One region of the Vibrio sp. R11-SG3-ISO9 genome, then DNA from elsewhere that is predicted to be linked to it. Evidence: predicted binding sites of a transcription regulator. Region 1 holds the regulator's gene; the other holds the start of a gene.
What was found. Region 1 encodes MetJ, which represses methionine synthesis genes. Its sites were predicted from a motif close to TTAGACNTNTANANGTCTAA; they were not measured.
Positions count from the first base shown of each region.

Region 1 (7,529 bases):
GGTTTGGGCTTAGTCACCACAGTCGGCGGTGGTGGCTCAGGATCATTGCTCAACAGATACAAGCCGTAGCCAAAGCCACCGGCCAGTAAGATCGCCAAAAGACCACTGCGCCATGGTTTTCGGCGAGGGGCAGGTTTTTTAGCCGTGCGTTTATTTCCACGACCGCGCTTTACATAATCTCTATTAGCCACAAGTCTTTCAAATGTTGGTGATTCTGCACCCATGGTAATCCAGAATGCGCGAGGATAATAGTGTAGAAATGGAAGCGGCACATCAAAATGTGCCGCAGATTTATGAGTCTATTTTCAGGGGTTAAATGCGCGGTGGCGCCGTACTTCCACGAACGACCAGTTTCGCTTCAAGCAGACGAGAACCGGCTTGAACATCATTACCTTTGAGCATATCAAGCATCATCAGCATCGCCTGACGTCCAATCTCGTAGCGAGGCTGAGAAATCGTCGTCAACGGTGGATCGCAGTATTGTGCGAATTGAATATCATCGAAGCCGACAATAGATAGATCGTGCGGAACGCGCAGACCTAGCTTCTTCGCTTCTTGAATCGCACCAATTGCCATCGCGTCATTGTGACAGAAGATAGCAGTTGGTTGTTCTGGCAGTGCAAGTAGCTGGCGAACCGCTTGAGTACCCGCTTCAAAGGTAAAGTCACCGACCGTGCTGTAGGCTGGGTTCATGGTTACTCCTGCACGGCGCAGGGCTTGCTGATAGCCTTGTTGGCGGAATTGACAGAGAGTCGCTGATGTTGGGCCTGAGATTTGAGCGATGCGCTTGTGACCCAGCTGAGCAAGGTAGTTTACTGCTTCAAATGCCGAGGTCAGGTTGTCGATGTGTACCGTTGGTAGCTCAAGTTCTGGAGCGAATTCACACGCCATAACCATTGGTGGCAGGTTTTTCTGCTCTGCTTTGCTAACATCGAATGGGTGATCAGTTCCGAGGAGTAGCATACCGTCGGCTTGCTTGGTGAAGACCAAGTTTACAAACGAGCTCTCACGTTTTTTCTGCTGTCCGCTATCACCTAGAAGAACCAAGTAGTCGTTTTCAACGGCAGCGTCTTCAATACCGCGAATGATTTCAGCGAAGTAGGGATCACAGATATCAGGAACGATGGTGATGATGGTTTTAGATTCGTTGCGACGTAAGTTTCTAGCTAAAGTGTTGGGTGAGTATCCAGCTTCGAGTACCGCTGTTTCAACTCGCTTTCGAGTGGTCACCGATACTTTTTCAGGGTTCATTAGCGCTCGTGATACCGTCGCTGTTGAGACACCTGCCAACTGGGCAACATCCTTCATTGTCGCCATAAATTAAACCCTCTCTAATTCCTTTATTGCCTCTGACTAAGGCGTGAATAATTATATAATTGATTGATATTATGAAAGTGTTGCTAACACTTTTTTTATTGCAATATTTTATGTGTTTAGCCGATACAAAGTTACGGCTAGATTAACAAAAATCACATGACTAGTGTGAAGTTGCTCACGATAAATATGAAATTTCCGTGAATAAACCTATCAGTAATTTTAAGCCAGTAAGGTTTAGCTGAGATCTTGCGGCTCAATGTCGAGCGACCAACGTACCTTTTTTGCGAGTGGCAACATGTTTATCGCAGGTTTTGCACTCATGAGTAACTTCTGCATAAGTGAGCGAGTTTGGGTTTGCAAAATCAACTGCCAACGCGACTTTCCTGCACGCTTGGCCAGCGGTGCTGGAGTGGGCCCTAGTGCCATACAGAACTGATCAAACAGTGGGTGCGACTCTAAGGTGTGACGCACCTGTCTTAAGAACTCTTCAACAAGGTGTGGGTCATTGGCTTCCGCGCGGAATAGCGTCATAAAGGTATAGGGCGGTAGCATCGCCTGTTTACGCTCGGCGAGCGCAGTCTGAGCAAAGTGGTTGTAGTCTTTGTGTAGCAACGCCTGCAGCAACCCGTGTTCTGGGTGATGAGTCTGTAGAATCACTTCGCCAGGCTTGCTTGCTCGCCCAGCACGGCCTGCAACTTGAATAAACAGTTGAGCTAGGCGTTCTGAGGCTCGAAAGTCACTGCTGTAGAGCGAACCATCGACGTCGAGCAGTGCTACCAGAGTTACGTCCGGAAAGTGGTGTCCCTTGGCAAGCATCTGTGTGCCAATCAGAATCTGGTACTCACCGCGGCGAATCGATTCTAAGGCATTCTCTAGGCTGCCCTTGCGACGGGTACTGTCGCGGTCAATTCGTATGGTTTTGTATTCAGGGAACAGCTGCCCAAGCTGTGTTTCAAGCTGCTCTGTGCCAACACCTACGGTCACTAGATTAGCCGAGCCACACCCTTGGCAGTTATGAATAATGTGCTGCTGAGAACCACAATGGTGGCAGCGCATCTCATTACTGTATTGGTGATAGGTGTAGTAGGCATCACAGCGCTTACACTCTGCCGTCCAACCGCAGTCATGACACATCAACGCTGGAGAGAAGCCACGACGGTTTAAGAACAGCATCACTTGGTTGCCGGATTTGAGGTGTCTTTGCATCTCAGCAATTAATGATGCCGATAAGCCACTCTCAAGATACTCCCCCTTAACATCCAGAACCTTGTTAGTGGTTGGTACGGCTGCACCCGCACGTGAGCTCAATGTCAGATGGCCATACTTGCCAACTTGCGCGTTGTGTAGGGTTTCAAATGCAGGGGTTGCTGATCCAAGCACAATTGGAATCTGCGCTTTGTGGGCGCGCATGATAGCAACATCACGAGCGTGGTAACGCAGGCTGTCTTGCTGCTTATATGACGCGTCATGTTCCTCGTCGACAATAATGATGCCGAGGTCAGCAAATGGCGTAAACAGAGCCGAGCGAGTGCCGATCACAATGCCTGCGATCTTATCGCGAGCAGATAGCCAAGCGTTTAGGCGCTCAGAGTCATTTAACCCTGAATGCACGACTTCAATCGGCACGTTAAAGCGTTTTTTAAAGCGGTTGATGGTTTGCGGGGTCAGGCCGATTTCAGGAACCAAAACTAAGGCTTGTCTGCCTTGCTCTAGCACCGGCTTAATCATGTTTAGGTAAACTTCTGTTTTGCCCGAACCCGTAACACCCTCTAATAGGAAACAGCCAAAGTCGGTTTGGCTATTGACTGTCGCAATCGCGATAGCTTGCTCTTCGTTGAGCTTTGGCTTGTCTTGGTCGTTTTCAAGATCGCTCGGCCATGCATAACGCGTCGGTTTTTTCTCGCGAGACTCTATCCAGCCTTTCTCTTCAAGGGTTTTGAGTACTGAGCTTGAGATCTCTTGGTCAATAAACTCTTGATGCGGAACAGGGCCATTCTCAAGCAAGTGCATTACTTTGGCCTGTTTGACTGCGCGTCCAAAGCCTTGCATTAACTGATCTTTACCCTGTGGTGTGATTTGCCACTCGACCAGTGTCGCGAAGTCTGCAGGTTTACCTTTACGCAATGCGCTTGGCAGGGCGTTAGCAAAGGTTTCGCCTAATGGGTATTGATAGAACTGGCTGCACCATACCAACAAGGAGTATACCGAGTCAGGCCATACGGGTTGATTGTCGAGTAGGGCTTTAATTGGTTTAAGCTTGTCGAATTCAAACTCAGATTCATTGACCAACGCAGTGACAATGCCTGTCAGAGTTTGGCGGCCAAAAGGAACCGAGACGCGCCCACCAATGATAGGAAACAAATGACCTGGGATTTTGTAGTCAAACTGTCTATCTAGGGGGACTGGCAGAGCCACTCGGGCAATCGTTGGACGCATAAATTCGCTTGTTAATTCTGGAGAGTGCAGGGCGACCAGTCTAAAGGATAAGAACGTTAAATTCGAGAAGCAGTTTGTTTGCTAAAGTCGATGATGGAGTTATGCAAAGCATAAAAAGGTAATAAAAGAAGAAATCATGCAATAGTGGCGAAAAAATCATCCAAACTGGTTGATCCTGCCTCACAGATTCATTACTATACTGCGCCTTAAAGGTATGGCTTCATCACGTTTTCGTGAGATGCGGTGTCTTTAATCTATTTTTTAACAACGTGTGGTGTCCGGCTTAGAATCGGATGGCGACACGGCCTAATTGAGGTTTTCCCATGAAAGTTGGTATCCACCCAGAATACAAAGCTGTAACAGCTACTTGCTCTTGCGGCAACACATTTGAATTCAACTCTACTCTAGGTAAAGATTCTATCCACCTAGACGTATGTGACAAATGTCACCCATTCTACACTGGTAAGCAACGTATCGTTGATACAGGCGGCCGTGTAGATCGCTTCAACAAGCGTTTCGGTGCTCTATCTAGCAAGAAGTAATTCTCGCTTAGTAGACATGAAAAAGGACACTTCGGTGTCCTTTTTTGTTATCTGGCGTTTAGTAATTTCAACTGGGCACTGGTCTTATTAGTAGTGAATTCTCGTTTTTTAATGAGACAGGGGGCTTTACCACCTAGGAACTTTGAAGTACATCCATTAATATAAAATGGATTCCCCCAAATAATAATATTCTAGGAAACCTACACCCATGTCTGATGACACTCTCCAAGCTCAATCTGAAGAACTATCACCTCAAGAACAATTCCGTCAGCAAGCTCTTGATTATCATGAGTTCCCAATTCCTGGCAAAATTGCCGTTGAACTGACAAAGTCTGCAAATTCTGCAGAAGATCTGGCCCTTGCTTACAGCCCAGGTGTGGCTGAGCCAGTTCGTGAAATCGCACAGAACGTGGATAACGTTTATAAGTACACAGGTAAAGGCAACATGGTTGCAGTTATCTCTAACGGTACAGCGATTCTTGGCCTAGGTAACCTAGGTCCTATTGCTTCTAAGCCAGTAATGGAAGGTAAAGCGCTACTGTTTAAGCGTTTTGCAGGTTTAGATTCTATCGATATTGAAGTAAAACACCGCACAATCGATGAGTTCGTTGACACGGTAGCGAACATTGCCGATACATTCGGTGGCATCAACCTAGAAGACATCAAAGCACCAGACTGTTTTGAGATTGAACGCCGTCTAATCGAGCGTTGTGACGTTCCAGTATTCCACGATGACCAACACGGTACGGCGATCGTAACTGCTGCGGGTATGCTGAACGCGATCGAGCTTCAAGGTAAGAAGCTGGAAGAGTGTAAGATTGTTTGTTTGGGTGCAGGTGCAGCGGCAGTTGCGTGTATGGAACTGCTGATCAAGTGTGGCGCGCAGCGTGAGAAGATCTACATGCTAGATCGTAAAGGCGTGATTCACACTCGTCGTGACGATCTGAACGAATACAAGCAGCTGTTCGCGAACAACACGGACAAGCGTACTCTAGAAGATGTCATTGAAGGTGCAGACCTATTCCTAGGTGTATCAGGTCCTAACCTGCTACCAGCAGAATCGCTGAAGCTGATGGCTGACAAGCCGATCGTATTCGCGTGTTCTAACCCAGATCCAGAGATCAAGCCAGAGCTTGCTCACGAAGTTCGTAGCGACCTTATCATGGGTACTGGCCGTAGTGATTACCCGAACCAAGTAAACAACGTTCTGTGTTTCCCATTCATCTTCCGTGGTGCTCTTGATGTTCGTGCAAGCGAGATCAACGATGCAATGAAGCTAGCGGCAGTGGAAGCGATTCGTGAACTTGCGAAAGAAGAAGTACCTGCAGACGTACTAAAAGCAGCAGGTGCTGATGCACTTGAGTTTGGTAAAGGCTACATCATTCCTAAGCCAATGGATCCACGTCTATTGCCTCGCGTGGCAAAAGCAGTTGCACAGGCGGCGGTTGATTCAGGTGTGGCTCGTATTGAGATACCAGCAAACTACATGGCATAGCCATCGTGTAGTAGAGCGAAGAGAATAATAAAAAACCGACTCATCTGGAGTCGGTTTTTTTATGCCAGAAATTCATGCTAGATGATTTCGGCAATCGATATGGTTCAGCTAAAGCGAATCAAATGTTGAAGGTAGTGACTGAGTTATGATTATTCTTCATCAAACGCTTCGAACTCGATACCCATCTCTGTCATCAGCTTTTTCACTTCAGCTGGGATATCGTCTGGGCGGTCTTTACGCAGGTCTTCATCTGTTGGTAGAGGCTGGCCAGTATATGCATGCAGAAAGGCTTCACATAGCAGCTCACTGTTTGTTGCATGGCGTAGGTTGTTAATCTGGCGGCGGGTACGCTCGTCAGTTAGAACCTTTAACACTTTTAGAGGGATAGAAACTGTAATTTTCTTTACTTGTTCGCTTTTCTTTCCATGCTCAGCATATGGGCTTATGTATTCACCATTCCAGTCGGCCATTGCGTACCTTCATCACTTTAGTTGTTAGATTAAATTAATAGGGGTGATTTTAGCGGGATTTACCGCCATAAGCAAAGACATATAGACGTCTAGAAGTGTTGACGTCTCATTCTTATGAAAGTAAAGTGAATAACATATATCTAACACAGCCGCAAAACCCCGACAAGCTGCTGTGATTCTCAGACGCCAAAACCTGTAAGGAAACACCTATGAGCAGCCGGAAACCAGCAACCATCGCCGTACGTACTGGTATCGAGTCAGACACTCAACATCATGCCGTTGTTCCACCAATTTATCTGTCGACTAACTACGGTTTTCCCGCTTTTGGTGAAGTGCCTAAGTATGATTACACTCGCTCAGGTAACCCAAACCGTGGCTTGCTAGAAACAGCCCTGTTTGAGTTGGAGTCTGGTAAGGGGGCAGTTGTGACCAACTGTGGTACTTCTGCATTAAACCTTTGGGTTTCCGCTTTCCTTGGTAGCGATGATCTGATCGTGGCACCACACGACTGCTACGGTGGTACTTATCGTCTTTTCAATACACGCTCACAAAAGGGTGACTTTAAGGTTCTGTTTGTCGATCAATCGGATCAAGCCGCATTCGATGCAGCGATCGCACTCAAGCCTAAATTGATCTTGTTGGAAACGCCATCAAACCCACTGGTACGTGTCGTCGACATTGAAGAAACCTGCCGCAAGGCAAAAGAGGTGGGGGCGCTGGTGGCGGTTGATAACACCTTCTTGACTCCTGTGTTCCAAAAGCCTCTAGAGCTTGGTGCTGACTTTGTTATCCATTCAACGACTAAGTACATCAATGGTCACTCAGATGTGATCGGCGGCGTAGTGATTACTAAAACCGAAGCGCACGCTGAAGAGCTGGCTTGGTGGGGTAACTGTATTGGTGCAACGGGGACACCATTTGATAGCTACATGACGCTGCGTGGTATCCGTACACTAGGTGCGCGTATGCGTGTTCATGAAGAGAGCTCTCGTGAGATTCTAACGGCGCTACAGAAACAACCTTTGGTTGATACCATTTATCACCCGAGCCTGCCTGAGCATCCGGGTCATGAGATTGCTAAGAAGCAGCAGTCTGGTTTTGGGTCTATGCTGAGTTTTGAATTTGCTGGCTCTTTCGAGGCGTTGAAACACTTTGTTGGTGAGTTAGAGCTGTTTTCACTGGCAGAGTCTCTGGGTGGTGTCGAGAGCTTGATTTGTCACCCAGCTTCAATGACACACCGCGCAATGGGCGAAGAAGCTCTGGCGGAAG
Region 1 covers NZ_JCBDGU010000012.1:67,787-75,315, forward strand. Annotated here, with positions in the region: gene AC6R05_RS04770 (SPOR domain-containing protein) at 1-191, opposite strand, end outside; gene cytR (DNA-binding transcriptional regulator CytR) at 313-1,317, opposite strand; gene priA (primosomal protein N') at 1,552-3,753, opposite strand; gene rpmE (50S ribosomal protein L31) at 4,077-4,295, shown strand; gene AC6R05_RS04790 (malic enzyme-like NAD(P)-binding protein) at 4,504-5,790, shown strand; gene metJ (met regulon transcriptional regulator MetJ) at 5,940-6,260, opposite strand; gene AC6R05_RS04800 (O-succinylhomoserine (thiol)-lyase) at 6,470-7,529, shown strand, end outside.

Region 2 (7,529 bases), on a different contig from region 1:
TTCGTATTAATTGTGACACTTAAATCCATTGCTGTAACGTTAACCGTTGGTACTCGCACAGAAATCGCTTCAAACTTGTTAGAAAATTTCGGAAAGATTCGCTCAATACCTTTATGAAGTTTGGTATCAACCGGAATAATAGATTGGCTCGCGGCTCGGGTACGACGCAAGTCCGAGTGGTAGGCGTCAATCACTTGCTGGTCATTCATCGACGAGTGAATCGTGGTGATAGTGCCAGAATCAATACCAAACGCCTCATCAAGAACCTTGATGATGGGTACGATACAGTTGGTGGTACATGAACCATTGGAAACAATGCGATCGCTGGCTTTGATGGTGTCGTGATTAACGCCATAAATAATAGTGTTGTCGAGATCGTTCGCACCTGGGTGTGAGAACAGCACCTTTTTAGCGCCAGCTTCGATATGAGCGAGGCCATCGGCACGGCAACCATACACGCCGGTACAATCAAGCACGATATCCACTTCAAGATCGCGCCAAGGGAGTAGGTCAATTTCAGCTAAATGGAGAATACGAACAGTATCAATTTCACCACTATCATGATGAATATAAATATGCTCTTGATCATTCGAGATTTTCTTGCCGAAACGGCCGTGACTGGTGTCGTATTGAAGCAGATGAGCCATAGCATCAGGTTGTGCTAACTCATTAACAGCGACGACTTTGATTTGTTGGCTTTTGCCACTTTCATAAAGCGCTCTTAGAACATTGCGCCCTATTCTTCCAAATCCGTTGATTGCGACTTTTAGCATAGTTCCATACATCTAACCAAAATTTCGTGCAACAGATGATAACCGAATCCTACCTAAAAGGCATTAGTTGAGTGATCTAACTCGCTAAAAATAATTCATAACGGCCATCAATGGTCGGCTGACAATATACTGATTATGAAGATGAGCTCATCAAACTCTACGGCTGTTTTTCCTCTCGTTTTTCAACCAAAGGGAAAGGTTATGTCTGGATACCCAGCGACTCATTTTTGTAAAAAGTGCAACAAAGAAACACCACACAGAGAAATACTTGTTCGCCAACCCAGCAGCTATGACCAAGATAAAACATGGTTCGGCAAAGTAAAATTGTTTGCCCACGCTATCATCAATGGTGGTCACTACTACAACATGGATCGCTACGTGACATGCAAAGTATGTGGGACTAAAGAGCTGGATAACTGGGGAAGTGAGTTCGAGTAACCTGCTTTCGTTGCAATCAATAAAAAAACCGAGCTATCAAAGCTCGGTTTTCTATTTTCACTTCAGCACTAAGGCCTTCGTGGATAACTCACATTAAGCTAGAAGCTCTTGAGCTGTGCTTACTACGTTTTCAGTAGTAAAGCCGAACATCTTGAATAGTTCGCCAGCTGGTGCAGATTCACCGAATGTTGTCATACCGATGATACGACCATCGAAGCCAACGTACTTGTACCAGAAGTCAGCAATGCCCGCTTCGATAGCGATACGTGCTGTTACGTCTGATGGTAGAACTTCTTCGCGGTACGCTGCGTCTTGCTTGTCGAATGCATCAGTAGATGGCATTGAAACAACGCGTACTTTTTTGCCTTCAGCCGTTAGTTGCGCGGCAGCTTCTACTGCTAGCTCAACCTCAGAACCCGTTGCGATAAGGATAAGCTCTGGCTTACCTTCACAGTCTTTCAGGATGTAAGCACCTTTCGCGATGTTCGCTACTTGCTCTGCATCACGAGGTTGCTGTGCAAGGTTTTGACGAGAGAAGATTAGAGACGTTGGTGCGTCTTTACGCTCGATAGCCAGTTTCCAAGCCACTGCAGACTCAACCTGGTCACATGGACGCCATGTGCTCATGTTCGGTGTTAGACGTAGTGATGCCATTTGCTCAACTGGTTGGTGAGTTGGGCCATCTTCACCAAGACCGATAGAATCGTGCGTGTAAACTTGGATGTTCTGAACTTTCATCAGAGCAGCCATACGCATTGCGTTACGAGCGTATTCCATGAACATTAGGAATGTTGCACCGTAAGGTACGAAACCACCGTGCAGAGCGATACCGTTCATGATAGCTGTCATACCGAATTCACGTACACCGTAGTGGATGTAGTTACCAGAGAAGTCATTTGCTTCTAGAGACTTAGAACCAGACCACATAGTTAGGTTCGAAGGTGCTAGGTCAGCAGAGCCGCCCATAAATTCTGGAAGCATTTGACCAAACGCTTCTAGTGCGTTTTGAGATGCCTTACGTGATGCGATATCAGCAGGGTTTGCTTGAAGATCAGCAATGATTTGGTTTGCCTTCTCTTCCCACTCAGCTGGTAGTTCGCCATTCAGACGACGCTTAAGTTCTGCTGCTTCTGCTGGGTAAGCCGCTGCGTACGCGTCAAATTTCGCGTTCCAAGCCGCTTCTTTCTCAGCACCAGCTTCTTTTGCATCCCACTCAGCGTAGATGTCTGCAGGAACTTCAAATGGACCGTGAGCCCAGCCTAGTGCTTCTTTAGTTGCTGCGATTTCGTCGTGACCTAGTGGTGCGCCGTGACAGTCGTGAGAGCCTGATTTGTTTGGTGAACCAAAACCGATGATCGTTTTAGTACAGATAAGCGTAGGACGAGGGTCTGCTTTAGCCGCCTCGATTGCAGCATTGATCGCTTCGATATCGTGACCGTCTACTGCTGGGATTACGTGCCAGCCGTATGCTTCAAAACGCTTAGGCGTGTCGTCAGAGAACCAACCTTCAACTTCACCATCGATAGAGATGCCGTTGTCATCCCAGAAAGCGATAAGCTTACCAAGACCTAGCGTACCTGCTAGAGAACATGCTTCGTGAGAGATACCTTCCATCAGACAGCCATCACCCATGAATGCATAAGTGAAGTGGTCAACGATGTCGTGGCCTTCTTTGTTGAACTGAGCAGCAAGTGCTTTCTCAGCCATCGCCATACCAACTGCGTTAGTGATGCCTTGGCCTAGAGGACCAGTTGTCGTTTCGATACCTGGTGCGTAGCCATACTCTGGGTGACCCGGAGTCTTAGAGTGCAGTTGACGGAAGTTTTTAAGATCTTCGATTGATAGCTCATAACCGCTTAGGTGAAGCAGAGAGTAAATTAGCATCGAGCCGTGGCCGTTTGACAATACAAAACGGTCGCGGTCTGCCCACTCTGGATTTGCTGGGTTGTGGTTCAAGTGACCACGCCAAAGAACTTCAGCGATGTCAGCCATACCCATAGGTGCGCCTGGGTGGCCTGAATTAGCTTGTTGAACACCGTCCATACTAAGTGCGCGGATTGCATTTGCGAGATCTTTACGAGAAGGCATGTCTGCTCCTGAGTGCATAAGCGATTTGAAAAATGAGAAATAATTGCTAGTTATTAGCGCGGTTATTCTCTCAAACGCCTATGGCGACTGCAAACGTTTTGCTGAGGTTTTCAAGGTCAGTTTTCGCACTTTTACAACATTTCCCTAGTTTTTAACGAACTAGCACAAGTGAGAAAGCAATCGTTTGGTTATGACATATCATAAAAAAGAGCTTGTAATTCGACCGTTGGAATTTAGAATAGACGTCTAGATGTAGAAACACCTACAGAAATTATTGAATTTAATCTCGGCGCAACCCTATGCGACGCAGATAGAAACTTTGCACCTAATACTAAAAGTGGAGCTCTCATGGCTAAGCACCTTTTCACTTCTGAATCTGTTTCAGAAGGCCATCCAGATAAAATTGCAGACCAAATCTCTGATGCTGTTCTTGATGCCATCTTAGAACAGGATCCAAAAGCACGTGTTGCTTGTGAGACATACGTGAAAACGGGCATGGTTATGGTTGGCGGTGAAGTAACAACGTCTGCGTGGGTTGATATCGAAGAGATCACTCGTGAAACCGTTCGTGAAATTGGTTACGTTCACTCTGACATGGGCTTTGATGCTGACTCTTGTGCTGTACTAAACACAATTGGTAAGCAGTCTCCAGACATCAACCAAGGTGTTGATAAAGCTGACCCTAAAGAGCAAGGTGCTGGTGACCAAGGCATCATGTTTGGTTACGCAACAAACGAAACTGAAATCCTAATGCCAGCACCAATTACTTACTCTCACCGCCTTGTTGAGAAACAAGCTGAAGTACGTAAAAGCGGCAAGCTAGACTTCCTTCGTCCAGATGCGAAATCACAAGTTACTTTCCAGTACGACCAAGGCAAGATCGTTGGTATCGATGCTGTTGTTCTTTCAACGCAACACTGTGATTCAGTAACAACTCCTGATCTACGTGAAGCAGTAATGGAAGAGATCATCAAGCCAGTACTACCTTCTGAGTGGATCAACAAAGACACTAACTTCTTCATCAACCCAACTGGCCGTTTCGTAATCGGTGGCCCAATGGGTGACTGTGGTCTAACTGGTCGTAAGATCATTGTTGATACCTACGGCGGCGCAGCTCGTCACGGTGGTGGTGCATTCTCTGGTAAAGATCCATCAAAGGTTGACCGTTCTGCAGCTTACGCAGCTCGTTACGTTGCTAAAAACATCGTTGCAGCTGGCATGGCAGACCGTTGTGAAATCCAACTTTCTTACGCTATCGGTGTTGCTGATCCAACATCTATCATGGTTGAAACTTTCGGTACTGAGAAAGTACCTCATGACATCATCATTGAAGCAGTTCGTCAAAACTTCGACCTACGCCCATACGGCCTTCAAGAGATGCTGAACCTTCTTCAGCCTATCTACAAGAAGACGGCAGCTTACGGCCACTTCGGTCGCGAAGAGTTCCCATGGGAAGCAACAGACAAAGCAGCAATCCTAGCTGACTTCGCTGGCCTAAAATAATTTAACGCCACGCAAAAAATTTCCAAAAGCCCTTACTCGTTAGTAAGGGCTTTATTTTTATACAGTTACCTCAAATACCCCACCACATTTCGTCCACTTCTCTTCTTATACCCCACTTAAAAACACCCCGGATAATTTGTGTTTTTTGACAGTAGTGACAATAGTTAAAGTACTCCTAGGCGATCAAGCTCACATTTGGTGCAACAACTGGTTAGGTTACACCCCGTTAGGAAACACGAGACAACTCTCTAGGACATGATATTCCAATAACAGCTCAGCCAAGATGACTCGCTGCCAGCCGCTGTGAAGACATACGAGGTTGAATTTAGGACGTTATTTTAACTAAGGGGAAGTTATGCCTCGTACTGCAAATCCATCCGATTTTAAAAAAGACAAAAATAGGGTGAGTGACAGTGAATACGCTCGCACTATTCCGTGTAACCAAGTCAGTATTTCTGCGCCCTTTCATTGGCTTTCACTCGCGCTTCACGATTTAGTGCGAATGCCGATGATCAGTGCATTCTATGGTTTATGTTTTATGGCAGCTGCCGTGGCGATTGTTCAGCTTGTTCAGTGGCAAGGCACACACCTAGTGGTTATGCCGAGCCTGATCGTCTACATGCTGATTGGGCCATTTTTAGCACTCGGCTTATATGATGCTAGCTGGGAAAGAGAGAAAGGCCACAACGCCAGCCTATTTCACTCAATGAAGGCAATCACTCGCAACTCAACTCACCAATGGGCATTTGCCATTGTGCTAATGGTAGCGATGATTTTCTGGATGAGAATCGCGGCCCTGTTACATGCTCTGTACCCATCAGTGCAAGGTGCACCACTTGCTGAGTTTGCCCCATTCTTGATAACAGGCTCTGTCGTGGGCTTTGTCATTGCTAGCCTTATTTTTAGTATCTCAGCCTTCTCGATTCCACTAATGATGGAGCGCCGAGTCGACGTAATGAGTGCGATATTCACTAGCTTCAACGCGGTGAAATCTAACCTACCAGCTATGGTAGTATGGGCTGCCATCATTTGCGGCGGTATCTTAATTGGTTTTGCCACTTACGGTGTCGGTATGATCGTGACCATGCCACTACTCGGCTATGGTACATGGCACGCCTACCATGAGACCATCAAGAAAAAGCACCACATGTAATACCTGATCTACATCGGGAGCAATGATAGGATAAGGCCTTAGCATCAAGCTAAGGCCTTTTGTTTGGAGTCTCACTTTTGTCGTCTTACAGCCCATTACACCATCGTGCCAACAAGAAATTGGCTGAGTGTATTCACATTGCAAACTCGCACTTCTCTCGCCAATTTCCAATTCCAAAGCTGACTTATCAAGTACGAGGGAAAGCTGCGGGAAAAGCTTATCTTCAACTTAATGAAATACGTTTAAATTCGGTGCTGTTCAATGAAAATCAAGATGCCTTTATTGAGGAAGTAATCCCTCATGAGATAGCACACCTTATTACTCATCAAGTCTTTGGTCGCGTTAAGCCTCATGGTAAAGAGTGGCAGTATGTGATGGAGCAGGTGTTCAAGGTACCAGCAAAGACCACGCATAGCTTTTCGGTGGAATCAGTACAAGGAAAGACATTCGAATACAACTGCGGCTGTACCCTCTACCCACTGACCATCCGTCGTCATAATAAAGTGCAGCGCAATCAGGCAAGCTACCGCTGTCAGCAGTGCAAGCAGCTTCTCACTTTCACCGGTAAACAGCTCAGCTAGGCACAATAAAGCCAGCCATAAAATGTAATAGAGTAAAGTGTCATTTGAGTGCTAGACTGATAATTATCATACTTTTATCAGTCTTTTCGCATGAAAAAATCACCTTCAAAAGCATTTGGCCTACTGGTGTCTTTTTGCTTTTCAATACTATTTGGCCTACTGGTAACCCAAAGCGTTTTCGCCGCGCCGCCAAGCTCTTTTTCCAAAGCAAAACGGGAAGCCGTAAAGATCTACCTTGACCACCCCACTTCTTTCTATTGTGGTTGCGACATTACTTGGAAGGATAAAAAGAAAGGGGTCCCTGACCTTGAAGGTTGCGGCTATGAAGTCAGAAAACAGCAGAAGCGAGCTTCTCGCATTGAGTGGGAGCATGTGGTGCCTGCATGGCAATTCGGCCACCAGCGTCAGTGTTGGCAGAATGGCGGTCGTAAGAACTGCACCCGCAATGACAAGGTCTTCAAATCAATGGAAGCAGACCTCCACAACCTAACTCCTGCGATCGGTGAAGTGAATGGTGATCGCTCTAACTACAACTTCAGCCAATGGAATGGGGTTGATGGCGTTAGCTACGGTCAATGTGAGATGCAGGTTAACTTCAAACAGCGCAAGGTTATGCCACCCGATCGCGCCAAAGGTTCAATCGCACGCACTTACCTGTACATGAGCAAAGAATACGGCTTCAAGCTATCGAAACAACAAACCAACCTAATGATGGCGTGGAATAAGCAGTTCCCTGTCGATGAATGGGAGTGTACTCGTGATGAACGTATTTTCCGCATTCAAGGTAACCATAACCCATTCGTTTATGAGAGCTGTAAGTAAGTGAACGATTGAATATTGTTAGAAAAGTACCCACAGAAAAAACAAAAGGCTCTTTAAAATTAAAGAGCCTTGGTCGCTAATTAGTGTTCAAAATCTTCTAGATAGCGCAAGTCATCGATGACGACTGTGTTGTCTTCCCACTGTACAGAGCGAGAAGCGGCCATCACACCT
Region 2 covers NZ_JCBDGU010000024.1:11,795-19,323, reverse strand. Annotated here, with positions in the region: gene epd (erythrose-4-phosphate dehydrogenase) at 1-773, opposite strand, end outside; gene AC6R05_RS06995 (hypothetical protein) at 975-1,211, shown strand; gene tkt (transketolase) at 1,305-3,299, opposite strand; gene metK (methionine adenosyltransferase) at 3,648-4,802, shown strand; gene AC6R05_RS06980 (DUF2189 domain-containing protein) at 5,158-5,955, shown strand; gene AC6R05_RS06975 (SprT family zinc-dependent metalloprotease) at 6,033-6,536, shown strand; gene AC6R05_RS06970 (endonuclease) at 6,627-7,358, shown strand; gene AC6R05_RS06965 (hypothetical protein) at 7,439-7,529, opposite strand, start outside.
Region 2: the regulator MetJ is predicted to act here: its motif matches at 3,538-3,557, upstream of metK (methionine adenosyltransferase).